DNA from 2 places in the Brevibacillus halotolerans genome. Region 2 is predicted to be linked to the other one. Evidence: riboswitches for the same ligand, from Rfam matches in the RefSeq annotation. Region 2 holds a riboswitch; the other holds the start of a gene.
The links. A riboswitch is a leader RNA that binds a small molecule or an ion and turns the genes downstream of it on or off. The one in region 2 is predicted to bind cyclic di-AMP.
Positions count from the first base shown of each region.

Region 1: linked by a shared signal. The riboswitch ahead of O0550_RS14170 (CAP domain-containing protein) and the one ahead of O0550_RS20270 (C40 family peptidase) in region 2 are both predicted to bind cyclic di-AMP.

Region 1 covers NZ_JAPTNK010000010.1:128,020-136,089, reverse strand. The annotation lists gene O0550_RS14175 (MerR family transcriptional regulator) at 1-356, opposite strand, end outside; gene O0550_RS14170 (CAP domain-containing protein) at 545-1,327, opposite strand; cyclic di-AMP (ydaO/yuaA leader) riboswitch at 1,333-1,498, opposite strand; gene O0550_RS14165 (sigma-54 interaction domain-containing protein) at 1,944-3,338, shown strand; gene O0550_RS14160 (GntP family permease) at 3,664-5,046, shown strand; gene O0550_RS14155 (3-hydroxybutyrate dehydrogenase) at 5,123-5,899, shown strand; gene O0550_RS14150 (HesB/YadR/YfhF family protein) at 5,995-6,282, opposite strand; gene adhE (bifunctional acetaldehyde-CoA/alcohol dehydrogenase) at 6,682-8,070, shown strand, end outside.
Region 2 covers NZ_JAPTNK010000020.1:43,077-51,146, forward strand. The annotation lists gene O0550_RS20260 (sensor histidine kinase) at 1-839, opposite strand, end outside; gene O0550_RS20265 (response regulator transcription factor) at 843-1,568, opposite strand; gene O0550_RS20270 (C40 family peptidase) at 1,771-2,223, opposite strand; cyclic di-AMP (ydaO/yuaA leader) riboswitch at 2,230-2,368, opposite strand; gene O0550_RS20275 (LiaF transmembrane domain-containing protein) at 2,742-3,173, shown strand; gene O0550_RS20280 (PspA/IM30 family protein) at 3,218-3,922, shown strand; gene O0550_RS20285 (class I SAM-dependent methyltransferase) at 3,982-4,533, shown strand; gene liaF (cell wall-active antibiotics response protein LiaF) at 4,563-5,669, shown strand; gene O0550_RS20295 (HAMP domain-containing sensor histidine kinase) at 5,689-6,840, shown strand; gene O0550_RS20300 (response regulator) at 6,815-7,444, shown strand; gene prpE (bis(5'-nucleosyl)-tetraphosphatase PrpE) at 7,540-8,070, shown strand, end outside.

The DNA of each region.
Region 1 (8,070 bases), on a different contig from region 2:
GGTTTATCTACGCCTTGTTTAATGGTTGTGATCTTACTTTCCAAGCGATTTAACATGTAGACAATTTCCTGTTGTTTTTGTTGAAGAGATGTTCTTTGCTTTTCTAGGATGTCCAAAGCCAAATCGGGTGTACGTTCATCCATAAATCTTTTAATCTCTTGTAGGGGAATCCCTAAATGGCGAAAAAACTTAATAGAAGTCAAAGTAGAAAATTGGTCAATGGTGTAGTAACGGTACTGGGTTTTCTGGTCAATAGTTTTGGGCTGAAAAATGCCCTTTTCATCATAATAGCGAAGCGTTGATTCCGCGATACGATGCATACGAGCCATTTTGCCAATTGTAAAGCGATTTTTCATAACAGATTCCTCCGGTTCGGGTACACGTTTCCTCTTGTGTTCTAGTAATACATTATCTTGTCCTGTTATATAAAATCAATTAAGTCAAAGAAGCATATAAAAAAGACAGACGAAATGATGAATTTCGCCTGTCTTTATGAGATAACATGGATAGAGGCTTTGTTGCTCCTCTATTTTGAGAGAATTGCTTATCCGATGAATTCTTGTACCCAGTAACCGTTGTAGTATCCTACTCCGATTTTTGTGAAGGAAGAATTCATGATGTTTTCACGGTGTCCGTCGCTGCCCATCCAGTCTTTCATTACTTCTTCAGCAGAACGTTGGCCTTCAGCGATGTTTTCGCCCGCTGTTTGGTAGGAAATCTTATACTGATCCATCATGTTAAATGGAGATCCGAAGGTTGGGCTATCATGGTCGAAATAATTGTTGTCTGCCATGTCTTTTGCTTTGTCTGTTGCCATTTTAGCTAGCTCTGTATCCATGCTAAGTGGTTTCAGACCAGCTTTAGCACGTTCTTTGTTTACGATATCTACTACTTCGTTCACCATTGCGCTTGCGTCAGCAGATACGTTTTCTTTTGAAGCTTTATCTTTTCTCTCTTGTTTCATAGAAGGTTTTTTCTGTTTGTCTACAGAAGCTTCATCGGAATCGTCAGCAAATCTGTTTTCAATCTTTGGTGCAGAAGGTGATTTAGTGCCCGAATCTTCAATGTTTTTTAACTTTTGAAAAATGGAGTTGTCCTTATCTTTCGATTGATTCAATAGGCTATTTAATAGATCTGTAGGAAGGCAATCCTTGGATTTCCCTTGCTTTTGATTAAGTAATTCAGTCAATGAAGCAATATCTTGTTTGGCTGGTAGATTTTTTACCGCGCATACTGGAGAAGCAGCAAATGCAGACGTAGCGACACCGCTTACTGCCATTCCTACTGCCAATGCAAATACCGTTTTAGACATCCAATTTTTCTTCATTATTCATCGCTCCTTTTTTTTACCTACGAGGTTAGTTGTCGGGTTCGGATTGAGGATACAACCCTACGCAGCATTTATGTGTGATTCACCCCAGGTGGCTAGCATAAGCCTTACACCATCGGTCATCCCCCGCACTTCTCATGACTTGGGAAGTTTCGGCAAACTCAGAATAACAAAGTTGCAAGCACGGAAAAAGCGGTAGATAACTGGTAAAAGTAGATAAAAATTCCTATTAAAATTTGATGAGAAAAGGAGGAATAAGGAAGAGATCAAGCGGCTAAAGGGATGAAGCTGGATCAAAATGATAGAAAATGAAGGCCTTGGTAACAGGTAGTTTTGAAAAAAACAGCACATTTGTTATGTGGAGGAGGAGAGCGAAGCAGATGAAGCAGGAATAAATTAGAATGAATTGTAAAAAACATCCTCCTATCAAAGTCTACTATAAGACAAGCTGGATGTGGAAAAGTTAAATAGGAGGTTCATTTTAGAGTAAAAATCTGAAAATTGAAAGTATGTAAGAAAAGTGAAGATGGGTACTAGGAGGAAACAAACCTATAACTAATGGTAGATAAATGGAAGAATATCATTTGTTACGATCTAGAAGGAGGGATGACTAATGGTTTTTCAGACCGCAGCATCGTCGGAATACCTAAAACTAGTAGAGGATGTATTTGAACAAGCATATGAATGTATAGTGGTCACTAATCCAGAAGGCATCATTCTAATGATGAATCATACATATCGGAATTTCATCGGGATAGCTAATCCAATCGGCAGACATGTTACTTCAGTCATTGAGAATACGCGCATGCATATAGTAGCTAAGACCGGATTAGCTGAATTGGCTGAGGTTCAACGGATTAACGGCCGTGATATGATAGCGAACCGTGTCCCTATTTATCGGGATGGGAACATGATTGCTGTGCTAGGAACTGTTATGTTTCAGGATGTGCGGCAGCTTCACGCTTTGTCTGCTACTGTCGATCAATTAAAACAAGAATTAGATTACTATAAAGGCGAATTGCAAAGAAAACTGGGAGCAGTTTATCGTTTTGAACAGATTGTTAGCACCAGCCACTTAATGAATAAATGTAAGGAATTGGCGATGAAGGTTGCTAAAAGCAATACAACTGTACTTATTACGGGAGAGAGCGGGACGGGCAAAGAACTATTTGCGCATGCTATTCATGCGGCAAGTCAGCGAGCGATGGGACCATTTATTCGGGTAAATTGCGCGGCAATCCCAGATAATTTATTGGAGTCCGAGTTGTTTGGATACGAGGAGGGAGCATTTACAGGAGCTCTGCGCAAAGGGAAAAAAGGGAAATTTGAGCTAGCTGATCGAGGTACAATCCTGCTAGATGAGATTGGGGATATGCCACTCGCTCTACAATCCAAGCTCTTACGCGTTTTGCAAGAAAAAGAAGTAGAGCGAGTCGGAGCAAGTCGACCAATCTCGTTAGATGTACGAGTGATTGCTTCTACGAATAAAGATATGTTTGCTTTAATGAAAGCGGGAAAGTTTCGCGAGGATTTATTTTACCGCTTGCACGTTGTTACCCTTACCATACCGCCGCTTCGTGATAGGCTAGAAGACTTGCCGCATTTGGTAGAGAGTATACAAGAGCAACTGATGGAGTCAACGGGGATTGTTGTGAAAGGGATGGATGAAGAGGTATGGGAGCTGTTGCGTTATCACCGCTGGCCCGGCAACGTAAGAGAGCTGCGCAATGTATTGGAGCGTGCCATGCATATGATGGAGGGGAGTTGGATTCGGGCCGAGCATATTCTGCTGCCAACAGCCACATCAGGAAACCCAATGGTACAGAGTAGCCTTCCTATTCTTAAAGATTGGTTAGCAAAGGCTGAACGAGAGGCGTTGCTACGGGCCGTTCAACTAACTGGGGGAAATAAACGGGAGGCAGCAAAACTGCTCGGAATTAGTAAATCCAGCTTTTATCATAAGTGGGAGAGGCTAATTGACAGGCAAATGCAACAAGTGAAGCAGTAAGTCCAATATTTTGGAAGGTGTCCAGAATCTTGGACTTTTTTACATGTACAAAGATAAGGCTTATGATTCTTATAGAGACGAGCTTATATATTTGTAGGAAGCAAAGAGCGTGCGAATTTATTTCCGAAAATTTGGACTTTAATTCAAGAGCGATATGTGAAAGCGTTCCGTTGGTAAAAGCATGGGACGCGAAAAAGGCTGTTCGTATCTGTGTGAGTTGCTGGAATGATAGTAAAGAACACGTATTACTGAATGAATGGCATGAATTATGCTTCTCTTGTAAACGACAGACACCATTTTGTCACATGAGAGAGGGGAAGTATTTATGCTGTTAGAGATCGTAGCGATCCTTGTATCTTTGAGTCTACTAATGTTTTTTGCATATCGAGGCTATCCCGTTATCGTATTTGCCCCCATTTTTACTCTGTTGGCTGTCGCTTTATCTGGCTTATCGCTATTGCCAAGCTATACAGAGACATTCATGAGCAATGCAGCTAATTATATTAAGGCATTTTTCCCCGTCTTTTTATTGGGAGCGATTTTCGGTAAGGTGATGGAATTGAACGGAGCGGCTGGTTCTATCGCACAGACAATTGTCAAAGGATTAGGAGCAAAGCGTGCAGTGTTATCCATTGTATTAGCCTGTGCAATCCTTACCTATGGTGGCGTTTCCTTGTTCGTTGTAGCTTTTGCGGTCTATCCCTTTGCAGCAGCTCTTTTCCGGGAAGCGAATATCCCGAAACGCTTGATTCCGGGGACGATTGCTTTAGGAGCGTTTACATTTACCATGGATGCGTTACCCGGTACACCACAGATTCAAAACATTATCCCAACCAATTACTTTGGGACAGATGCCTATGCGGCTCCACTAGTAGGAATTGTGGGAGCCTTCCTGATTTTTCTGGGCGGGATGCTGTGGTTGGAAAAACGTCGCAAACAGGCGGCTATAGCGGGAGAGGGATATGGTGACAATCATAAGAATGAGCCAGAAGCAAAAGAAACTGAAAAATATCCTCCTATTGCCTTGGCTATCTTGCCTTTGTTGCTGGTGCTTCTCACTAATTTTCTGTTAAGCAGAGGATTCATTGCGGTCGATAGCTGGTATGATCCAGTTATGCTTAACGAAAAATTTAAGATTGAAAATGTGAAGACGGTAGCTTCTTCATGGGCTTTGATCATTGCGTTGTTAGTAGGGGTTATTTCAGCTTTAACTATCAATGTAAAAACGGTGCACAGCAAGCTAGCGGCAGGTCTCACAACAGCAGCCATGGGGGCTTTGCTTGCTATCTTTAACACGGCCTCAGAGGTGGGCTTTGGGAACGTGGTAAAGACATTGCCAGGCTTTAAAAGCATTCAGGGTTGGATTTTGGGCGCAAGTGATCATCCATTGGTCTCTGAGGCCTTAGCGGTAAATGTACTGTCTGGAATGACTGGTTCCGCCTCTGGTGGTTTGTCGATTGCCTTGGAGGTAATGGGCAAACAGTATGTAGAGCTAGCAAATGCCGCTAATATTTCCCCAGAACTCCTACATCGGATTGCTTCCATGGCCTCAGGGGGGATGGATACGCTGCCTCATAATGGTGCTGTCATTACATTATTGGCTATCACGGGTCTTACGCATCGTCAGTCCTACAAGGATATTTTTATTATTACTGTATTGAAGACAGTAACGGTTTTCCTATTGGCTTTCGTGGTTTCCATTTTCTAATGAGATGAGGGCGGAAAAGGGAAGAAAGAAAGGCTGTTGCCATGATGATAAGGAAGAGGAGAAATGTCGTATGGGGTTGCTAGATCAAAGAGTAGCATTCATCACTGGGGCTGCGAGCGGTATTGGTTATGAGATGGCTAGGCATTTTGCTAAGGAAGGAGCAATTATTGCCATCGCTGATCTGAATGCAGGAGCTGTTGCTGCGTCGGCAGAGAGACTACGTCAGCAGGGGTATAAGGTGATCGGCTTACCCTGTGATGTTTCAAATGAGGAGCAGGTTGCAGCCAGCGTCCAACGAGTTGTCGAAGAGTATGGCAGATTGGAGATTTTAATCAATAATGCTGGTCTACAGCATGTGTCTCCAATTGAGGAATTTCCGACAGAGCGTTTTGAGCTACTGCTAAAGGTTATGCTAGTGGGGCCTTTTCTAGGCATTAAGCATGCTTTCCCTATTATGAAACAGCAGGGATACGGTCGGATTTTAAATATGTCATCCATAAATGGGCTTATCGGATTTGCTGGAAAAGCGGCCTACAACAGTGCCAAGCATGGAGTAATTGGATTGACGAAAGTAGCCGCATTAGAGGGAGCAGTACATGGGATTACAGTAAATGCCTTGTGTCCCGGCTATGTTGACACTCCTTTAGTACAAAATCAACTGAAGGATTTGGCTATTACTCGTAACGTACCTTTAGAAAAAGTATTGGAGGAAGTCATTTACCCTTTAGTTCCTCAGAAGAGATTGTTGTCCGTAGAGGAGATTGCAGACTATGCCTCTATGCTGGTAAGCGATAGATTAAAGGGAGTGACAGGCATTGCCGCCGCTATTGATGGCGGATATACCGCTCAGTAAAAGAACCATTATGAGCAACTGTAATGAGAAAAAGCAGGTAACAGAAAAGGAGTAGAGAAGTCCTTTGGCTATTACCTGCCTTTCTATCTATTTTCTTATTGGAAAGAAAACGTAATTTCTTCTAAAGCTTCATTAAAATCAACGGTCATGCTTTTATCTTCAATAAACCACATATCATCTTGTTCAAAAAAGAAGGTCATGCCTTCAACCGTACTGGAGAGTGCAATCTCATTCGGTTCGGTTTTAGAAATCCCCATGGAATAGCTTTTATGTAGGCTAGTGCCTCCGCCGTATCGGACGAAAAAGCGAATGAAATCGCCTGATTTAAAGCCCCAGTCTTTTTTGAACCAAGCAAGTGCCTGTGGTGTAATGGTAATGGACATTGAGAGCCACTCCTTCATCATGTCGTCTGGAGATTGGTCGATACAGAAGTATCCTTTTATGTAGCATACCAGATTTTTATTGAAACATGATAGGAGATAAGTGTAAAGTCTAAAAAAGTTAGTTAAAAAAATCCAGGTAAACGTGTGAGAAACATCACATACATATACGTAGTTATCGAGTAAGATTAGAGTGTACCAAGGAGCTGAATAGAAAAAGATAGCTCCAAGGTGGTTTATAAGGAATTGCTTTTATGCACTACTTAACATCAATAACAAAAATTCCTTGTAAACTAGAATGTGAAAAATTTCACTTTCGCTTTATTTTTTTAAGGCGTACGTGAAAAAAATCACTAAATCTGTGGATACAATGCTTTCTTATTTAATAAGGAGGAAGAAACCATGAGCAATGAAGTAAAAGTGCAGGAGCAAGCAAAAGAAGAGGCAGTAAAAACAATGATTGATACCTTGGTCGAGAATGGTAACCAAGCGTTAAAGGACTTTGCTAATTACGATCAGGAGCAAATAGACAGCATTGTAAAAGCAATGGCATTAGCCGGGTTAGATAAACACGTATATTTAGCAAAATTGGCTCATGAGGAAACAGGACGCGGTGTTTTTGAAGATAAGATGATCAAAAACATTTTCTCTACAGAATATATTTATAACAGTATTAAAAAGGATAAAACAGTTGGTCTTATCCGTGAAGATGAGCAGAATGGCATCATCGAAATAGCTGAACCGATTGGGGTAGTAGCAGGGGTTACACCAGTAACAAACCCGACCTCTACCACCATGTTCAAAGCAATCATTTCTATTAAAACACGAAACCCAATTATCTTCGCCTTCCATCCATCTGCACAGAAGTCTAGTGCAGAAGCGGCGCGTACATTATATGAAGCAGCAATGAAAGCTGGTGCTCCAAAGAATTGCATTCAGTGGATCGATCAGCCTTCCCTAGAAGCAACCAAACAATTGATGAATCATCCAGGCACAGCTCTTGTATTAGCAACAGGTGGAGCCGGTATGGTGAAATCAGCTTATAGTACAGGGAAGCCGGCACTTGGTGTAGGTCCTGGTAACGTACCTTGCTATATTGAGCGGACTGCGGTAATCGAGCGTGCGGTAAATGATTTGATTTTATCCAAAACATTTGACAATGGTATGATTTGTGCTTCTGAGCAAGCCGTGATTGTTGATGCACCAATCTATGAACGAGTTAAACAACTGATGATCTCCAATAATTGTCACTTTTTGACGGCTGATGAAAAGGCAAAAGTGGAGAAATTGGTCATAAATGAAAATACATGCGCCGTTAATGCGGATATCGTAGGAAAACCAGCGGCAGTTATTGCAGAAATGGCTGGTATACATGTAGATCCGGAAACGAAAATTTTAGTAGCAGAATTGACAGGTGTAGGCCCTGATCATCCATTATCTCGTGAAAAATTAAGTCCTGTTCTTGCATGCTATAAGGTGAAAAACGCGGATGAAGGCTTCCGCCGTGCCGAAGAAATGCTTGAATTCGGCGGCTTGGGACATACAGCGGTTATCCATACAGAAGACGATGATCTTATGGAAGCATTTGGAATGAGAATGAAAGCTTGCCGTATCGTAGTGAATGCTCCATCTTCTCAAGGTGCAATCGGGGATATTTACAATGAATTCATCCCATCCCTAACGCTTGGTTGTGGTTCTTATGGTCGAAACTCTGTATCTACCAACGTTAGTGCTGTGCATATGATCAACGTCAAAAAGGTGGCGAAACGACGCGTGAACATGCAATGGTTT
Region 2 (8,070 bases):
AGCTCATCCAATAGGTTTTCCAAATCAAGAGCCTTGTCTTCTATTTTTGCCATCTGCTTCTGTATTCGCTCAAGATCGGTAACCCGACCTGAAGCAATATAAGAGGCGTACCCCTTGATTGTAGTTAAAGGCGTGCGAAAATCATGCGCAATCGCAGCCATCAATTCTTGTTGTCGTTCCTCGACAAAATTGAGCTCTTCCACCATGTCATCGAAATAGCGGAATAGTTGCCCAAATTCATCGGTAGATTGATAAGAAAAGGCAACATCTCGTTTGCCTAGCTTAATTTCCTGAGTAACACGAGAAAGCTCATTAACAGGGCGGAGTATCCAACGAATGACCACAATAAATAGAATAATACCTATGAAAATTAAGCTGACATAAATATACACAATGATCATGGTAACTCCTTTAGAAGAGAGAATATCATAATCATCTGTATAAAATCGAACAACAGTCCTACCTTGTACAGGAGCACTACGATCAATGGAATACTCTGCTATTACCTTTTTTAATCCTTTGCCTTTTGCATTATAGGCTTCGGAGGTTTTCGTGGTAATGGCATGTCCATTCTCATCCTCTACCACAATCGTATACATCAGGTCTTCTGGTAACTGTTTCGTTAATTCTTTTAATTCATTGGGATCTTTAAACAAGGAACGACGAATCACTTCATTAAAGCTGACTCTCTCAGCCACTTCTTTTCCCAGCAAAAACTGCTCGTGGCGATCTGTTTTAAGCTGATCCACAATAATGTTTTGAAAAACAAAGCGATAGGCCAAAATATGAATCACGATGACAGCTAAAAAGGCGAGCAGTATTTTATTGCTGATTTTCACGAATTAGATACGCTCCCCAATAAAGACGTAACCAGTTCCCCATTGTGTTTTAATAAATGTGCGTTCAGTTTCTAGCTTTTCGCGCAGGTTCTTAATATGTACCGTAACAGTATTAAGTGAGCCATAACCATAGCCCCATACGCGATCATAGATTTGCTCTCGGGTAAAAACAATACCTGGATTCTCTGCTAGAAAGGTTAATAATTGAAATTCTTTTGTAGATAAATCAATTTTATTTTCCCCTGCATAGACAGAGTAAGTTTCCTTATGAATTTCCAACCCTTTGAATTTTAAGATGGTGAGAGCTGAATTTCCAGCTTCCTTGTCTAGTTGTTCATTCTGGGCAGTTAATTTTCTCAAACGGTCATAGCGGCGAAGATGAGCACGGATGCGAGCCAACAATTCTTCCGTATCAAAAGGCTTGGTGATATAGTCATCAGCACCGATTTCTAGTCCTACAACTTTATCTACTGGTTTACCTTTTGCACTTAAGAAAATGATAGGCATTTCCCGTTCACGGCGAATTTGCGCGCATAGTTCATATCCGCTCATATGTGGCATCATGATATCAAGTAAAATGAGGTTGGGGGTTAGCCCGCTATCTAGCTTTGCAAGTGCTTCTTCTCCACTATTAGCATGAGAAACGTCAAAACCTTCATTCTCAAGAATATCTTGGAGCAGATCGACAATCTCTTGGTTATCGTCCACGACAAAAATATGATCTTTCAAGGGAGACCCTCCTAGTTTCTACGAAATGCAGTTAATTTCATCATATCATGGATAGGGGTGTATGGCACAATTAAATATAAGGAAAGATATAGTCTTATCATGTGAGCTGGTACTAATTATAGTCAGAAAAAGCCAGAGACTCATGTCCCTGGCTTTTGTATAAAAAGGTTGTGCTTCTTTTTCAGCTTCCGTGAAAAAGATTTTAGTCTTCCATTTCTGGAATTGCTACACGTTTAGCGCCTACGTATTTTTTGCTCCAATAGTAGGGATCATCAAGGCTTGTCTTCGTTACTCCAATTCCTGTTTCCGAGTGAGCAAACATATTGTTTCCAATATAGATGCCTACGTGTGAGATGCTTCTTCCATTCGTGTTAAAAAACACTAAATCTCCTGGTTTCAGGTCTTCTCGATCTACTGATTCCCCGATTTCAAATTGGGCAGAAGAAGAAGCTGGAAGTTTTGCACCTAAAGCCCCAAACACGTATCCAGTAAATCCGGAGCAATCAAAACCGTAAGTAGATTTACCGGCTGCTTTGTAAGGTACGCCATACAAAGGATTGATGGTCTTGTCTAATGAGTCGGAGGATGCGAATACAGAACCTCCACCCACGGCTAGTAATGCAGTCGTTAGTATGGAACACACAAACTTACGCAACGAAAGAGCCCCTTCCTTTTAAGCCTCCGAGGTTAGCTGATGGGTTCGGTCGAAAGGTTTCCCTAAGCTGTTTTGAAAGAACAGCTATTCACCCCAAAGTTTGGTTCCCCCGTTTCCATTGTCTGGAGTTCGGCTAATTTTCGATTTTTTTTTACACAGAGAGATTAAATTCTACTTTCGTCGCGATTTCCCTTTTTTTTATATTAAAGTTCACCATTTCGACATATTTTTAAGTAATCTTTTTGGAGAATACCCGTCTTATCTATTTTTGATAAGAGTGACATTTCTCTTCTATTTTCTATTAGTAGAAACAAGGTGAAAATTTCTGTCGTTTCCTGTTGCTTTATCTAATTTTCCTATCTATGTAATAGGGTAATCTATCTTTCCTTTCAAGGATGGACATTCTCTCCGACTCAGGGCTGAGTCGAAAACCATCCGCTCGCCCGTTATAGATTATTTCAGGGTCGACTACAATAAGGTCATGAACAACAAGCGAATGAAAAAAGGAGGGAAAACACTTGCAAGGGCAATCCGGAAAATTATTTCTGGGGCTTACGCTGATTGTCGTAGGGGTACTGGTATTGCTTGACAAACTAGGGCTAGGAATCGACAGGTTAATCCCCATGTTTATCGCAGGACTGTTAATGGTCTATGGTTGCAAAAAGGTGTTAAGCGCTGGCTCAACAGGAAATAAAGGATGGGGAATATTTGTTTTCCTCTTCGGGCTATTAATGCTCTTAAATAAATTGAGCTTGCTATTTGGTTGCTTGCTAGCGATTGCGATCATCTACTTTGGATGTAAGCTTATGAAAGGCCAACGACATACGGCTCCGTATGAATCAACTCCATCGATGTGGGAGAGAGAATGGGCCCAAAGTGTATTGCGTGAAGATAAGCTAGATCGTTGGGAAAACGAGTTAAAGAAACGTCAACATAAGGATTTGTTTTGATTACAAAAACCAAAAAATGATAAACTCTAAGGAGGAATTCTAAAATGAGTATTTTTAAAAGACTGCGTGATGTAACGGTGGCTTCCGTAAATAATGCGATTGATTCCATAGAAGATCCGGTTGTTATGCTTACACAATACATGCGTGATATGGAAGCGGAGATTGGTCGGGTAGAAGTAGCGGTAGCTCGTCAGGTGGCTCAGGAGAAGAAATTCCGCCAACAATATGAAGAGGCGAATACTTTAGCAACTAAACGCGAGCGCCAAGTAATGCTTGCTCTTACTGAAGGCGAGGACGAATTGGCTAGACGTGCTTTATTGGATCAGAAGACATACGAATCACGTGCACTCGAATTAAAAGAATTATTGGATTCATCTAGTAATGCTGCCCAGCAAATGCGTGAAAAATTAGCTGAACTAAAAGAAGAGTTCTATAAAATGCGTGCGAAAAAGTATATGTTAATGTCCAGAGCTCAAGTAGCCCGTACACAAAAGCAAGTAAACTCTTATGTAACAGGCATAGGTGTTGAAAATGCGGCTCGCGGTTTTCATCGTATGGAGGAAAAAGTAATGCAAATGGAAGCGGAAGCTAGCATGAGTGGTATGTATGAGGACTCTGAATACCACCGTTCATTGAAAAAGCTGGACAAAAAAGACGAGTTAGATTATGAATTAGCAAAATTAAAGGAGAAGTTGGCAGGAAAATCCACTGAAAATAGGGAAGAAATAGAGTCAGCAACAAAGAACTAGATATTATTACACACAGCAGCCCTGTTTAGGGCTGCTTTTCCCCTAGGAGGGTTTACTAGATGTCAGATTTACTTGTGTTTCTGAGACGCTTTGTCTCGCGACCGGGACAAGTAGGGAGCGTGATCCCCAGTTCGCGTTTTTTAAGTAGTCTAATGATGAAAAATGTTCCATGGGAGCAAGTAGGACATATTGCCGAATTGGGGCCAGGAACCGGTGTTTTTACACGTGCTATTCTTACTCAGATGAAGAAGGATGCACGGTTTTTTATCGTGGAGCGTGATCCACAATTCCAGCAAATGCTGCATCATCGTTTTCCTCAGGTACCAATTTGCTCGGAGGCGGTCAGATTATCAGAGTATATGAATGAATTAAATATTCCTTCACTGGATGCTATTGTTTCTGGACTGCCATTTGCTGTTTTCCCTGAAAAGCTACGCAGTGATATCTTAGATTGTGTGGTAGAATCCCTTGAACCGGATGGGGTTTTTGTTACCTTTCAGTACTCCTTGCAACTGAAGAATGAACTGGAATCGCGATTTTCTACGGTAGATATTAAATTTACCCCGTTTAATATCCCACCAGCTTTTGTCTATGTATGTAAGAAAAGATAAAAATCAGTTGAGAGAGGAGTAGGCTTCGTTTGAAATTTTCTCGCGTAGAAAAAATGGTGGCAGGTACCATTATCATCTTTGTCGGTTTAGGCCTCTTCCTCAATAATTTAGGGCTGATTTTTTTCAGCATTTTTTCCTTATGGCCTCTGCTCTTTATTTTTTGGGGGTATCGATTTTGGAAAAGAGGAAGAAAAATTACCGGTGGTATCTTATTAACCATTGGTATTCTTAATATTTTTCAGGAATGGTTTGGTATTGCCATTCATAATTTGTTCGGCTTTATTTTTTCCATGTTCTTTATTTACTATGGCATTCGATTAATACGTCGTAAAGGTCGAAATCAGAATGATTTTGGCCAAGACTTTACTTATACAGAAGAGAAGCTGCAAGAAACAACCGCTTATTCTCAATCAGCAGACACAGCTAAGCAAGATGATCTCGATCTTGAAATGGATGCGTTACTTAAGGAGAGTCAGCGGAAAAAGGCACAAGAAAAAAAGCAGGCAGATATTCAGACACAGCCTACGAGTCAAAGCTTTTATACAGGCGAGCAGAATAATCAAAAGGCAAAGAAGGAGTCCTATTCAAAGTTTGGGCCTAAAATTGAAGGCGAATGCTATTCTGGTTCTTATTATTCTGATACGGGGCCTGATGAACCAATTTCGGCTCAAGAAGGCACGCATAGAGAACAGCACAAATCTAGCGATAAATCCTTTCATAAAAGCTTTGATAAGACGTTTTACGATCACGTACACATTCATAATCCACAGGATACACGTAGCTCGTTAATTGGTGATTATAAATTGATTTCTGGTCGTTTTGAGCTAAAAAATATGCGGATTTGGCAGGGGATCGGCGATGTGGTTATTGATCTGTCCCGTGCTGTCATTCCTGAAAAGGAAGGTACACTAGTCATCAACGGCTGGATTGGAGATGTCACGATCTATGTTCCGGTCGATATGCCAGTACAGGTGATGGCAGAGGTGACTATTGGAGAATTGGAAGTACTAGGCCATCGTCAAAATGGGATTACGCGTAAGGTGATGCTGTCCACTCATAACTACGCAGAAGCTACTGAAAAAGTAAAAATCATCATTTCGCTCTGGGTGGGCGATATTGATGTCAAGTACATCTGATGAGAGGGTGTACAGACATATGAAACAATCCTATTCGACATTAAAAAGTATTCAGTGGCAGGCGGTTCAACAAGCGCTGTTCTGGACAAACAGCACGGTATTGACGATGTTTGGTATTTTCCTATGGATCGGTCATTTTAGTAAGGATCGTCCGGAGGTCAATGAGTGGTTGGCTAAATATCTACATGTATCAGTGACCGTTGAATTTAGCTGGCGTATTTTCTTTTTTCAATTGGTTGTAGGATTAGTAGTGGCTACAGTTGTTGGGCTAGTCAGCGGTTATATCGCTGGCAATCTGTTAAAAAAGCGTCTGCATTCCTTATGGGAGGCGACGATGAATTTAGAACGCGGTATGTTATCTTATCGGGTACCGGAATTAGGCTCGGATGAGATTGGCGAATTGGGCTGGCAGTTAAATCGACTTGCAGCTAAATGGGAGGGGCAAGTGGCATCGTTACAGCGACTCTCCACGCATAATGCAGAATTGCATGATCAGGTTAAAGCTGCCGCGGTGACAGAGGAGCGCCAGCGGCTTGCACGTGAATTGCATGATGCTGTCAGTCAGCAACTGTTTGCTATCGCGATGACCACTGCTGCTATCAAACGGTTAATTGATAAAAATCCGAGTCGAGCGGCACAGCAGATTGAACTGGTAGAGGAAATGGCAGCAGGAGCTCAGGCAGAGATGAGAGCATTACTGTTGCATTTGCGTCCGGCTACATTACAAAACAAATCACTGGATGAAGCGGTTGAGGAGCTATTAGAAGAGCTGAAGATCAAGCATACGTTGGATATTAATTGGGAAATCAGTAACATTGCCAATATCCCGAATGGTATTGAAGATCAACTGTTTCGCATTCTTCAGGAAGCACTATCCAACTCCTTGCGTCATTCAAGGGCACATAGCATTACAGTAAAATTATTCACGTTGCAAGGGCATGTACGTTTACGCATTGCGGATGATGGTATTGGCTTTGATCCAGAAGGAGAAAAAATGACCTCCTATGGATTGGTGTCCATGCGTGAGAGGGTTGATGAAATTGGTGGTGCAATGGAGATTTACTCATCCCCAGGCAATGGCACACAGATCGAAATACGCGTCCCGTTATTGCTGGACGTACACCCAAAAGGAGTAGATGGAGAGAATGATCCGGGTATTGTTAGTAGATGATCATGAGATGGTGCGTATGGGACTCGCTTCTTATTTATCCACAGAAGATGATATAGAAGTAGTAGGGGAGGCTTCAAGCGGGGAAGAAGGGGTGCGTCTGGTTGAGGAAATGCAACCGGATGTCGTACTCATGGATTTAGTCATGGAAGGCATGGGAGGCATTGAGGCAACAAGGAAAGTTCGGGAAGTGTTGCCGCAGACGAAGGTTATTGTACTTACCAGCTTTATTGACGATGAGAAGGTATATCCGGTTATTGAAGCAGGAGCATTTAGTTATCTGTTAAAAACCTCCCGTGCATCTGAAATCGTAAAAGCTATTCGTGCCGCAGTAGACGGTGAGCCTGTATTAGAGTCACGGGTAGCCAGTAAGATCATGGCAAGGTTCCGTACAGGCGCGCAGACACCGGCTCATCAGCAATTGACACCCCGTGAGTTGGAGGTACTGTTGTTAATCGGGCAGGGAAAATCGAATCAAGAGATCGCGGATGAATTAATTATTGGTATTAAAACGGTAAAGACACATGTAAGTAATGTTTTATCAAAGCTAGGTGTAGAAGATCGAACACAAGCGGCAATATATGTCCATAAGCATCAACTACAGTAATAAAAATAGCAACCCACCAAAATCCGGAGCGAGTCTTCGGGTTTTTCTTTATATTACTTATCAAAAAGGACTACTTAGGGTAATACTATAAGAATATGGAAAATAGTGGGGTTGGTCGCGTGAAAAAGTTTATACCGAAGCGATCCAGATTCTTCACAGCAAATAGCGGCGTAGATGTCATCGGAGATATACATGGTTGCTATGAAGAATTTATTGAACTGTTGTCGGTGCTCGGTTACACGTTCGATGCAAAGGATCAGCTATATAAACATCCTATGGGAAGAAAGATATTGTCACTAGGGGATATTACGAGTAGAGGGCCTGAATCACTTAAGCTGCTTGATTTTTTTATCAGGCATATTAAAGAAGGGCTAGCTGAGATGGTAGACAGCAATCATGGATGGAAAATTGCACGGTGGCTAGATGGGAGAAGGGTCACGCTGGCGCATGGTGATGAGCTGGTGGAACAGCAATTTGCACGTTACGAGGTGGAGCACGGTGCCCGACGCACTGCTCAATTTCGCTATGCTAGCTTGCAATTACTCATGTCAGCACCATCTCATATTATTGTGAAATATCGAGGTAAAAAGGCCCTGGTTGCCGTACATGCCGGTATTAAGGACAGT